3 regions of the Oceanisphaera sp. W20_SRM_FM3 genome follow, and region 2 is predicted to be linked to each of the others. Evidence: riboswitches for the same ligand, from Rfam matches in the RefSeq annotation. Region 2 holds a riboswitch; each other region holds the start of a gene.
What was found. A riboswitch is a leader RNA that binds a small molecule or an ion and turns the genes downstream of it on or off. The one in region 2 is predicted to bind thiamine pyrophosphate.
Positions count from the first base shown of each region.

Region 1: linked by a shared signal. The riboswitch ahead of thiC (phosphomethylpyrimidine synthase ThiC) and the one ahead of pnuC (nicotinamide riboside transporter PnuC) in region 2 are both predicted to bind thiamine pyrophosphate.
Region 3: linked by a shared signal. The riboswitch ahead of thiD (bifunctional hydroxymethylpyrimidine kinase/phosphomethylpyrimidine kinase) and the one ahead of pnuC (nicotinamide riboside transporter PnuC) in region 2 are both predicted to bind thiamine pyrophosphate.

Region 1 is NZ_JBGQOP010000017.1:11,448-14,727, forward strand. It holds gene ACEN2G_RS10055 (o-succinylbenzoic acid (OSB) synthetase) at 1-696, opposite strand, end outside; TPP riboswitch at 962-1,066, shown strand; gene thiC (phosphomethylpyrimidine synthase ThiC) at 1,157-3,157, shown strand; gene thiE (thiamine phosphate synthase) at 3,154-3,280, shown strand, end outside.
Region 2 is NZ_JBGQOP010000023.1:13,807-17,086, forward strand. It holds gene ACEN2G_RS11655 (2OG-Fe(II) oxygenase family protein) at 1-579, opposite strand, end outside; gene pnuC (nicotinamide riboside transporter PnuC) at 612-1,322, opposite strand; TPP riboswitch at 1,518-1,622, opposite strand; gene ACEN2G_RS11665 (FAD-dependent oxidoreductase) at 1,941-3,280, opposite strand, start outside.
Region 3 is NZ_JBGQOP010000005.1:1,825-5,104, forward strand. It holds gene polA (DNA polymerase I) at 1-1,366, shown strand, start outside; TPP riboswitch at 1,513-1,614, shown strand; gene thiD (bifunctional hydroxymethylpyrimidine kinase/phosphomethylpyrimidine kinase) at 1,654-2,511, shown strand; gene ACEN2G_RS04100 (putative monovalent cation/H+ antiporter subunit A) at 3,041-3,280, shown strand, end outside.

The sequences.
Region 1 (3,280 bases), on a different contig from region 2:
GCCCAACTGCGCTGGTCTAACGATCACCGCCTTAGCGAACTCCGCATTGCTCAGGTCAGCTGCTGCGGTCGAGGCAAAATCAGCATAACGGGCTAAGTCGAGGCCGACCGGTATTGAGTGCAGCCTGCTCAAGGTTTGCGCCTCAGCTAACTCGGTAGTGGGATCCAGTAGCCAGTCGATACGGCGAGTCTCGATGCGTGACCATAAATCGATGATCTGCTCACTGTGTAAACAAGCGCCTGCGTCCAGCACTAAGCGCACCTTGGGCGCCAACATGCACAGCTCGCGTATTAACCCTGCGTCGTAATGCACATCACCGGTGAGGATAAGCCAAGCCCGCTCTGGATGTATTCGCCGACAGCGCCAAGCGCGCACCAGCGGATCCCTTGAGCCTTCCAATAACGGTAAAGAGGCTATCGCGAATAAAGGCATAGTGCTTATTTTAGCCAGCGCGCAATCTAAGCCAAACTGCACCGCCGGCAATTCGGCTTCATGACGTCGGCCTTGGCGTAAGTGCTCGCAAGCTGCGGTTAAGTCCCGCAGCACAGCGGCTTCATTCTCACCAATTGGCGCCGCCACCTCACCCCAATGGCCGTCAATCTCTACATAAAAACCGTCCCGTACCGCCACAGTTGCGCCATTGATAGTGAGCGGAAAAGTTAAGGGTAATTGATAGTGATAAAGGTTAATCAGCATATTGGTATCTCTGAACAGGCCGCCCAGTTAGGGCTATTATCTTTACCTGAAATTAACATTGCCGCGATTATATGGCTAGCCGCCTAGATCTCATTAGGCATTGGTAGCGTTATTACCTTTAAAGTATTTTTAGCTGCAACATGCGGTATTTATCTGCGATTTTGTCATGTTGAACGCTGTTATCGGCTCTTTTGTCGGCAGTTAGCTGAATTATTTATAATCAATAACCGCTTTGCTTTTGTGATTTGGATCTGTTTTACTGGCCACTATCTTGTCGGAGTGCTCTATATGGGCTGAGACCACAGTAAGTGGGATCCGTTGAACCTGATCAGGCTAATACCTGCGTAAGGGAAGCAAGTGAGAATTTGGCGCATACCCTCCTCTGCCATTTTCTTATCAACACTCCTGACAAGCTTTTTCACCCAACATGGATTTAAGTGAGATTGCTATGTCAAAAATAATGTCAACGAAAGCAGCAAACCAAAAATTAACTAACGTTTCAGATCAACAACCTAAAAAAGTGAACCGCCGCGAAGTCCGCAGCCAAGCTCAAGAGTTTATCGATAACTTGAAAGGCGAACACTTTCCGAATTCTCAGCGTATTTATCTGCAAGGTTCACGCCCAGATATTCGTGTGGCGATGCGTGAAATTCATTTAGCCGATAGTTTCAAAGGCGGCAGTGAAGAAAATCCCATTCTTGAGCCTAATGACCCTATTCCTGTCTATGACACCTCAGGCCCTTATGGCGATCCAGAAGTCGAGTTAGATGTACGCCAAGGCTTGCCACAGCTGCGCCGTCAGTGGATTTTGGACCGTGACGACACCATAGAATTGGCACAAGTCAGCTCAGAATTCACTCAAGAGCGCATGGCGGATGATGGCTACGATCACTTGCGCTTCGAGCATATGCCTAAGCCCCGCAAAGCCAAGTTAGGCCAGTGTGTGACGCAAATGCACTATGCGCGAAAAGGCATTATCACGCCGGAAATGGAATACATCGCCATCCGTGAAAACATGGGCCGCGAGCGGGTGCGTGATGAAATGCTGTTAAAACAACATAAGGGCGAAAACTTTGGCGCCAACCTGCCAGAGAACATCACCCCTGAGTTTGTACGCAAAGAGGTGGCCGAAGGTCGCGCTATTATTCCGGCCAACATTAACCACGCCGAATCTGAGCCTATGATTATCGGCCGCAACTTCTTGATTAAGATCAACGCCAATATCGGTAACTCGGCGGTAACCTCGTCGATTGAAGAAGAAGTTGAGAAGTTGGTGTGGGCCACCCGCTGGGGTGCCGATAACGTGATGGACCTGTCGACGGGGCGTAATATTCACGAGACTCGCGAGTGGATCTTGCGTAACAGTCCAGTGCCAATCGGCACAGTCCCTATCTATCAGGCGTTGGAAAAAGTAAACGGCGTGGCCGAAGACTTAAACTGGGAAGTGTTCCGCGATACCTTGATTGAACAAGCCGAGCAGGGCGTGGATTACTTCACTATTCACGCCGGCGTCTTGCTGCGCTACGTGCCTATGACTGCCAAGCGCGTCACCGGTATCGTCTCCCGTGGCGGCTCTATTATGGCCAAATGGTGTTTATCCCATCATAAAGAAAGTTTTCTTTACGAGCGTTTTCGCGATATTTGTGAGATCTGTGCCGCCTATGACGTGTCCTTGTCGCTCGGTGATGGCATGCGCCCCGGCTCGATTGCTGATGCTAACGACGAAGCCCAGTTTGCCGAGTTGTATACGCTGGGCGAGCTAACTAAGATTGCTTGGGAATACGATGTGCAGGTGATGATTGAAGGCCCGGGTCACGTGCCTATGCACATGATCAAACGCAATATGGAAGAGCAGTTAGAGCATTGCCATGAGGCGCCGTTTTATACGCTTGGGCCCCTGACTACCGATATTGCCCCTGGCTATGACCACATTACCTCTGGCATAGGTGCTGCTTTAATTGGTTGGTACGGCTGCGCCATGTTGTGTTACGTCACGCCAAAAGAGCACTTAGGTCTGCCAAATAAAGAAGATGTGAAGCAGGGCTTGATCACCTATAAGATAGCCGCCCATGCGGCTGACTTAGCCAAAGGTCATCCGGGCGCCCAGATTCGTGATAACGCTTTGTCCTTGGCGCGGTTTGAATTCCGTTGGGAAGACCAGTTTAATTTAAGCTTAGATCCAATAACGGCCCGTGATTATCATGATGAGTCTTTGCCTCAAGAGTCCGGCAAGGTAGCGCACTTTTGCTCTATGTGCGGGCCTAAATTCTGCTCCATGAAGATCACCCAAGAGGTGCGTGAGTATGCGGCGGCACAAGAATCTATCGCCATTCAAATGGTCGATATCAATGGCAACCACGAAACTGTGATCGCGGGCATGGCGCAGATGTCAGAAGAATTCAAAAAGCGCGGTGGTGAGCTTTATCACCAAGTAGACAAATTGGAGAAGGAATTGCTATGACAAGACCCATAGTCTGGACCATTGCCGGTTCTGATTCGGGCGGCGGCGCTGGAATTCAGGCCGACTTGCACACCATTCATACACTGGGCGGCCACGGCTGCTCGGTTATTTCCGCCATTACCG
Region 2 (3,280 bases):
GAGCACCTCCAATAAATATCCGGGGAAAGAAATAATCTTAGTCTGCTTGCCCAGCGCCACCAGTTCTCCTTGCTGATTAAGGTAGGAAAATCCGCTATCAAGGCCGAACACGAAGGTGGAAAACAAAGATACATCAATGTGGCGCATTAGGCGGGTGTTATCGATCGCCGTAATCGGTGCATTCATTACCGGTGGATAGTAATTACAAGACACCATATGGCCTAACGAGCTGTGATAAAGCTCAGCAAGCCCGGGTATATTAAGCTGCTCAATCAATGCCAGTTCGCTATTGCGTACCGCTGTTTGCAGTTCATCCCATTGCTCAGAAAAAAAGCCGTGAAATTCTTTTGGGAAGTCCGCCGGAGGGTGAAACTCTGAGATAACAAACGAGTGCAGCATATCTCGGTAGTCTTGATTAGTGCTGTCCGTTTGGCCCCAGTAAGAATAGCCCTCTTGGATCTTGGCAAAGTTAGCCTGTAAATACGGTTTTTTATATTCGGTATCCTGCAACACAAAATTACGCAAGGCGTGGCGCAGCTGGGTGTCATCTTTACCCAGTATTTGAGTTTCAAATATCATAAAATCTGGTCCTTAATAGTGGTAAAAATGGCTTATGCAGTTTGAGCCGCGAGCGTTGAATTGCTCGAAGAGCTAAGCCGAGAGTCGAACTCGGCTTGCCGACGATGCTTATGCCATTGCCACCATCCATACAGACCTAACAGTAAAAACAAACCGTATTGCAAGGCATAAATAGGCGAGCCTTTAGCGAGATAAATATGAATACCCAGCACATTGACCAACACCCAGATTACCCAGTTTTCCATGCGTTTTCTTGCCATTAAAAACTGAGCAAAAAAGTTCAGCACTGTGCTTGCTGAATCTCGCACTAACATGGATGGTTCGGGGATCCAGCTAAATTGGCTCGCTAAGGTAGAAACTATCACCGCCCATACCGCTATGCACAAGATGACGCTTGCGCCGAGTAGATATTGGCGCGGACGCGATAGCCAACTGGGTACTAATACCAGATTGGTGTTGGGATCTTTACTGCATATCCAAGCTCGCCAGCAGTAGATTTGAATGGGGATATATACCAAGTACATGATGGCGTCTGATAGCAAACTCCAGCTAAAAAAAGCCAAATAAGCAGAAATACTCGACCACACCATGCCCAGTAACCAACCGCTGCGTTTTTCTTTGGCTAGTAATATTAAGCCAAACACACCGGCCAGAGTCGCAATAACTTCTAAAGGTTGTTGGCCCAGCACATATCTCCACTCAACGGCAGTTAACCAGCTTATGAAAGCCTGCATTATTTCCATAGTGACCACTCCTTCGCAGGAACGAGCGAGCCTAGAACAAAAGACATATAAGTAGCAGTAATAGCTGTTTGCAGTAAATCAGTAATCGCAGTATTTAAAAGGGATAGTCGAAACACGTTTAGTCTCCGTATAAGTTTATAGATATAAATACGAAAACCGGGTAATTACGAGAGCAGGCAGGTGAGGGCAGAGCAGTGCATTGCGGCTTCCTATTCCTACGCCGGTATTAGCCGGATCAGGTTCAAAGGGTTCGCGTCTGCGCATCTCAGGCAATCGTAACTGCCACCCCTTAGGATATGACTTAATGTTATAAGTATAGCCGCATTATACTCATTTTGGTATAAAGGTCTAGGTTAACGCAAAGCTGCTTCAAGCAGCGCCAAGCTCAACGAAAAGATATATTTGCCACGGAAGAACACGGAACCCACGAAAAAATAGAGATTAGATCGGAAAGGGATTTTTATGGTAAGGGCTAAAACACCACGCCGTGAGTAGGCGGGCTCTGGTTCTTACCATTAAAATTTCTTTGGCTCTTTTTGACCTTATCTCATGTTAATTTTTTCGCATGTTTGGTGGGTTTCGTTGCAAAAGTAACATTTGTCTCTGGTTGACAGTTTTTTACTTTAAACAGCGGCCCCTGGGTTCATCGCTTTGGTGCAGCACCACATCGGAATGCAAAAATTCAGCCGCGTCTGCTGAGTCTTGTACCTTAGTGGCACTGCGCGCTAGCATCTCGGCTTCAAACTCGGTAAGCACACGCTGGCGTATGCCATCTTGTCGCCAGTTCGATTGCACTCGGCAGCTTCTAACAATAATGCGCGCCAGCGACAGTGCATCCAGCAGCGCTTGGTTGGCACCTTGCCCTTTGAACGGGCTCATGGGGTGCGCCGCATCGCCAATCAGCGTGGCGGCTCCGATTTGTGCTAATAACTCAGGCGTGAGCAAGGCTCTGTCGTATACCGGATAGCCAGATATCAGTGCAGCTGGCGTGGCCGCTAAAATCTGCGGAATAGGCGAGTGCCACTGGGTACGTCTACAGGCTTCGGCCTTTAGCGCCTTGGCTCCTTGGGCGCTCAAGGTTTTAGCGTCATCTTCAAGCATGGGGAAGCTTAATTGCCACATCACAGAGTTGGCATCATAGGGCATAACATAAATGCGCTCATGGCCATTGGCAGTTTGAAATACAGTGGCCGAATCCATCAAATCACTGTCTACACCTTGCAGCGCACTTAACGGGCATATGCCTAAGATGGCGATGCAATCCAGATAACGCAGCGAGCTGATGTCGTGCCCCAACACTAAGTTGCGCACCGCGCTTCGAATACCATCGGCTCCTACCACTAGATCTGCCTTGGTCTGCTTTATTGTTCTGTCCACCGCAAAGCTCAGCTCAACACCTACTGCCGTTTCTTTAAAGTCGACTAACTGATGACCCCATTTTATTGCATCTTGCTGATGCGGGGGGGCATCTAACTGTTCCAGCAATGCCAAGCGCAAAGACTGACGGGCAATATGCACGTTAGTGCGCTTAGGTGCTTGAGTTTCATCTGAGTGCAGCCACTTTCTCATGCCCCATTCGCCGAGCACTTTACCGTCTGTGGTGTGCACCACATGGCGAGTAGACACTAAGCCTTTTTCCAGTTCAAAAATGCCTAAGCCTTCAATGGCTTTGCTGGCTTGTTGCAAGGTAAGGCCATAGCCCTGAGAGCGGGCTTCAAAGTTGTTATCACGCTCATACAAAGTGAACGGAATACCACGGTGTAAACAAGCCACGGCCAATGCCACGCCGCCAATGCCGCCACCAATAATAGCCACAGTTGGATAATTTTCTGTGTCTGGCGCAGGTGGACGATCGGCCTTGATCAGTCCCGATCCGCCACAGCTAGGGCAAGAAGATAAGTGCGCCTTAGGGCGAGCGGGCGCCGAGCCGCCGTGCTTTTCAAACTGCGCCAACGCGG
Region 3 (3,280 bases), on a different contig from region 2:
CATTGCGGGTAAGGGCGCTAAGCAGCTGACCTTTAATCAAATTCCCCTAGAAGAAGCGGCTTTTTATGCGGCGGAAGACGCAGACATTACGCTGCGTTTACATCATCATTTAGCCGAGCAGCTGGCCGCCGAGCCGGTGCTGCAAAGTGTATTCACCGATATTGAAATGCCATTAGTGCCGATTTTGGCCGAAATGGAATACACGGGCGTGAAGATAGACAGCAAGCTGCTGGCCATTCAAAGCGATGAAATTGCCAAACGCCTTAAAGAGTTAGAGTTACAAGCTCATGAGTTAGCTGGCGAGCCCTTTAACTTAAGCTCGCCGAAGCAGTTGGGTGAAATCTTATTTACCAAGCTGGCTCTGCCCATTCTGAAGAAGACGCCTAAAGGTGCGCCTTCAACGGCCGAAGAAGTGTTGCAAGAGCTGGCGCTGGATTATCCACTGCCTAAATTACTGATGGAATATCGTGGTTTAAGTAAGCTCAAATCTACTTATACCGACAAGTTGCCGCTGATGGTGAATCAACACAGTGGCCGCATTCACACCTCTTATCATCAAGCCAATGCGGCCACGGGTCGCTTGTCATCCTCGGATCCTAACTTACAAAATATCCCGATCCGCACTCCAGAAGGGCGGCGCATTCGCCAAGCTTTTATCGCCGAGCCCGGTTATAAATTGGTGGCGGCGGATTACTCGCAAATTGAACTGCGCATCATGGCGCATCTTTCCAAAGATAAAGGCCTGCTCGACGCCTTCTCTAAAGGGTTAGATGTGCACAAAGCCACCGCCGCCGAGGTGTTTGGCGTGGCGTTGGACAGTGTGACCACAGAGCAGCGTCGTCGTGCCAAGGCCATTAACTTTGGCTTGATCTACGGCATGAGCGCCTTTGGTCTATCGCGCCAGTTAGGCATAGCGCGCCACGAGTCACAGACTTATATGGACATCTATTTTGAGCGCTATCCTGGTGTATTGAAATACATGGAAGACACCCGCGCGCAGGCCGCCGAAAAAGGCTACGTGGAGACCTTATTTGGTCGTCGTTTGTATCTTCCTGAGATTAACGCCAAAAATGGCGCGCGCCGCAAAGGTGCCGAACGTGCAGCCATCAACGCGCCTATGCAGGGAACCGCCGCAGATATCATCAAGAAGGCCATGATTAAGGTCGCCGCTTGGTTAAAGGATCAAGTAGACGGTGAAGTGCGCATGCTGATGCAAGTGCACGATGAATTGGTGTTTGAAATTCGCGAAGACAAGGTCGAAGAATTTAAGCTGAAAATCTGCGATTTAATGCAGCATGCCGCCAAGATCGATGTGCCATTACTGGTGGAAGCCGGTGAGGGCGATAACTGGAATCAAGCGCATTAGACATCGCTTTAAGTCGTAAACTGTAAACTGTAAGTTAAAGAAAAACCGGATTGAGAGATGCGGTTTTTTTATGGGTGATTTATAACTGATCGCTGACGGCTTACAGCTGACAGCTTTCCTTTCAAGAGTTAGCTCGCTATTATCGGATTTGTTAGTCGGGGAGCCTTAAGCAGGCTGAGACGGTAGATACCGGACCCGCTGTACCTGATCCAGTTAATACTGGCGTAGGAAACTAACAGGTAAATACCTATTTACCTGCAGGTCCTTCGCCCGAAGGAGCTTAATAAATGTCCACTCAGTTATCTGCTAATGCAGAACAGAATCAGCAACCTCAGCACCAAAAGCCCATCGTCCTCACCATAGCCGGCTCCGACAGCTGCGGTGGTGCTGGTATTCAAGCGGACATTAAAGCCATTTCTGCCACCGGCGGTTATGCTTGCTCCGTGATCACGGCACTGACTGCGCAAAATACCCAAGGCGTGACCGCCGTACATCCTACGCCGCAGACCATGATCCAAGCGCAATTAGATGCGGTATTTAGTGATCTCGCCATTACTTCGGTTAAAGTCGGCATGTTGGGCGACAGTGAAACCATTCGCACTGTGGTGGCGGCGCTGCGTCGTTATCAGCCTGCCCATTTAGTGGTAGATCCGGTCATGGTCACCGCCAATGGCGACATGTTGCTGGCGGAAGATGCGGTAAATTGTTTACGTGAAGAGTTGCTGCCGTTGGCGGATGTGATCACGCCAAACTTACCGGAAGCCGCAGCTTTATTAGGTGTGGCCATTCCTCGGCACTTGTCGGACGTAGAAGCCTTATTTGCTGGGTTACAGCAGTTAGATTGCAAGGCGGTACTGATCAAAGGCGGCTTCTTGCAACAAGAAGCGCGTAGCCCAGACTGGCTGTTGGTTGATGATCAAATACGCTACTTCGATACGCCGCGTATTATGACGTCAAATACCCATGGCACTGGCTGTACCTTGTCGGCGGCCTTGGCCAGTTATTTAGGTCAAGGCTTTAGCCTAGAAGAAGCGGTAGCGCGGGCTAAGCACTATATTGATCAGGCAATTTTGGCCGGCAGCCGAGTGCGAATCGGCCACGGCCGCGGCCCAGTAGAGCACTTCTTTAAGGCGCTAAGTAATTAAAGATATATCTGCAACGAAATCCGCACTCTTTGTTTACGATAAGCACGAAATTATAGTGATTAGGTCTGAAAGACATTATTGATAGTAAGAGCCAAATCCGAGCGCATGTGGGACAGCAATCTTACCCATTTTAAATCTTAATCATTTTCGATCTCATGTTCGTTTTTTGCGGGCTTAGTGGATTTCGTTGCAAAAATAGCTTTGGCTCTTTCTCGGTCGTAGGCTTCCGGCTTCAAGCTGACCGCTTACTGCTGCCTTCAGGGCTTTGATCCAGTTCGCGTTTTTTACATCTGGCGTGCTAAAAACGGTACCTTGCTTGCGTTTTACAAGGTCGACTTGTAGTATCTTCGAAAATAATAATATAAAAATAATCGATTAACTGTTTGATAAGCTAGATTAACTTTTCGAGAAGTTAATCGATAAATAAGCGAAATCATTCCTAACTATAGCCCCCGCACAGTGCCATTTCTCCCTCTATTTTTCGTTTATTCTATTGCCTGAACGGGCAAGGAAAGGAGACGTTTTTCCTATGCTTGTTGCCATTTTATTGGGCTTTGTTTTAGCCTTTTTGGTGCCACAACTATCCCGCGTTATGGGCGCGAAGATTGGTTGGTGCTTGTCGGTACTACCGGCGGCATTGTTTGGCTATTTTTTAACGTTTTGGTCAGCCGTGACGGGCGGCGAAGCCCTCTATTATCAATACGCTTGGATCCCGAGCCTAGATATTAACCTCAGTTTTATGGTTGACGGCCTGAGCTTAATGTTTGCC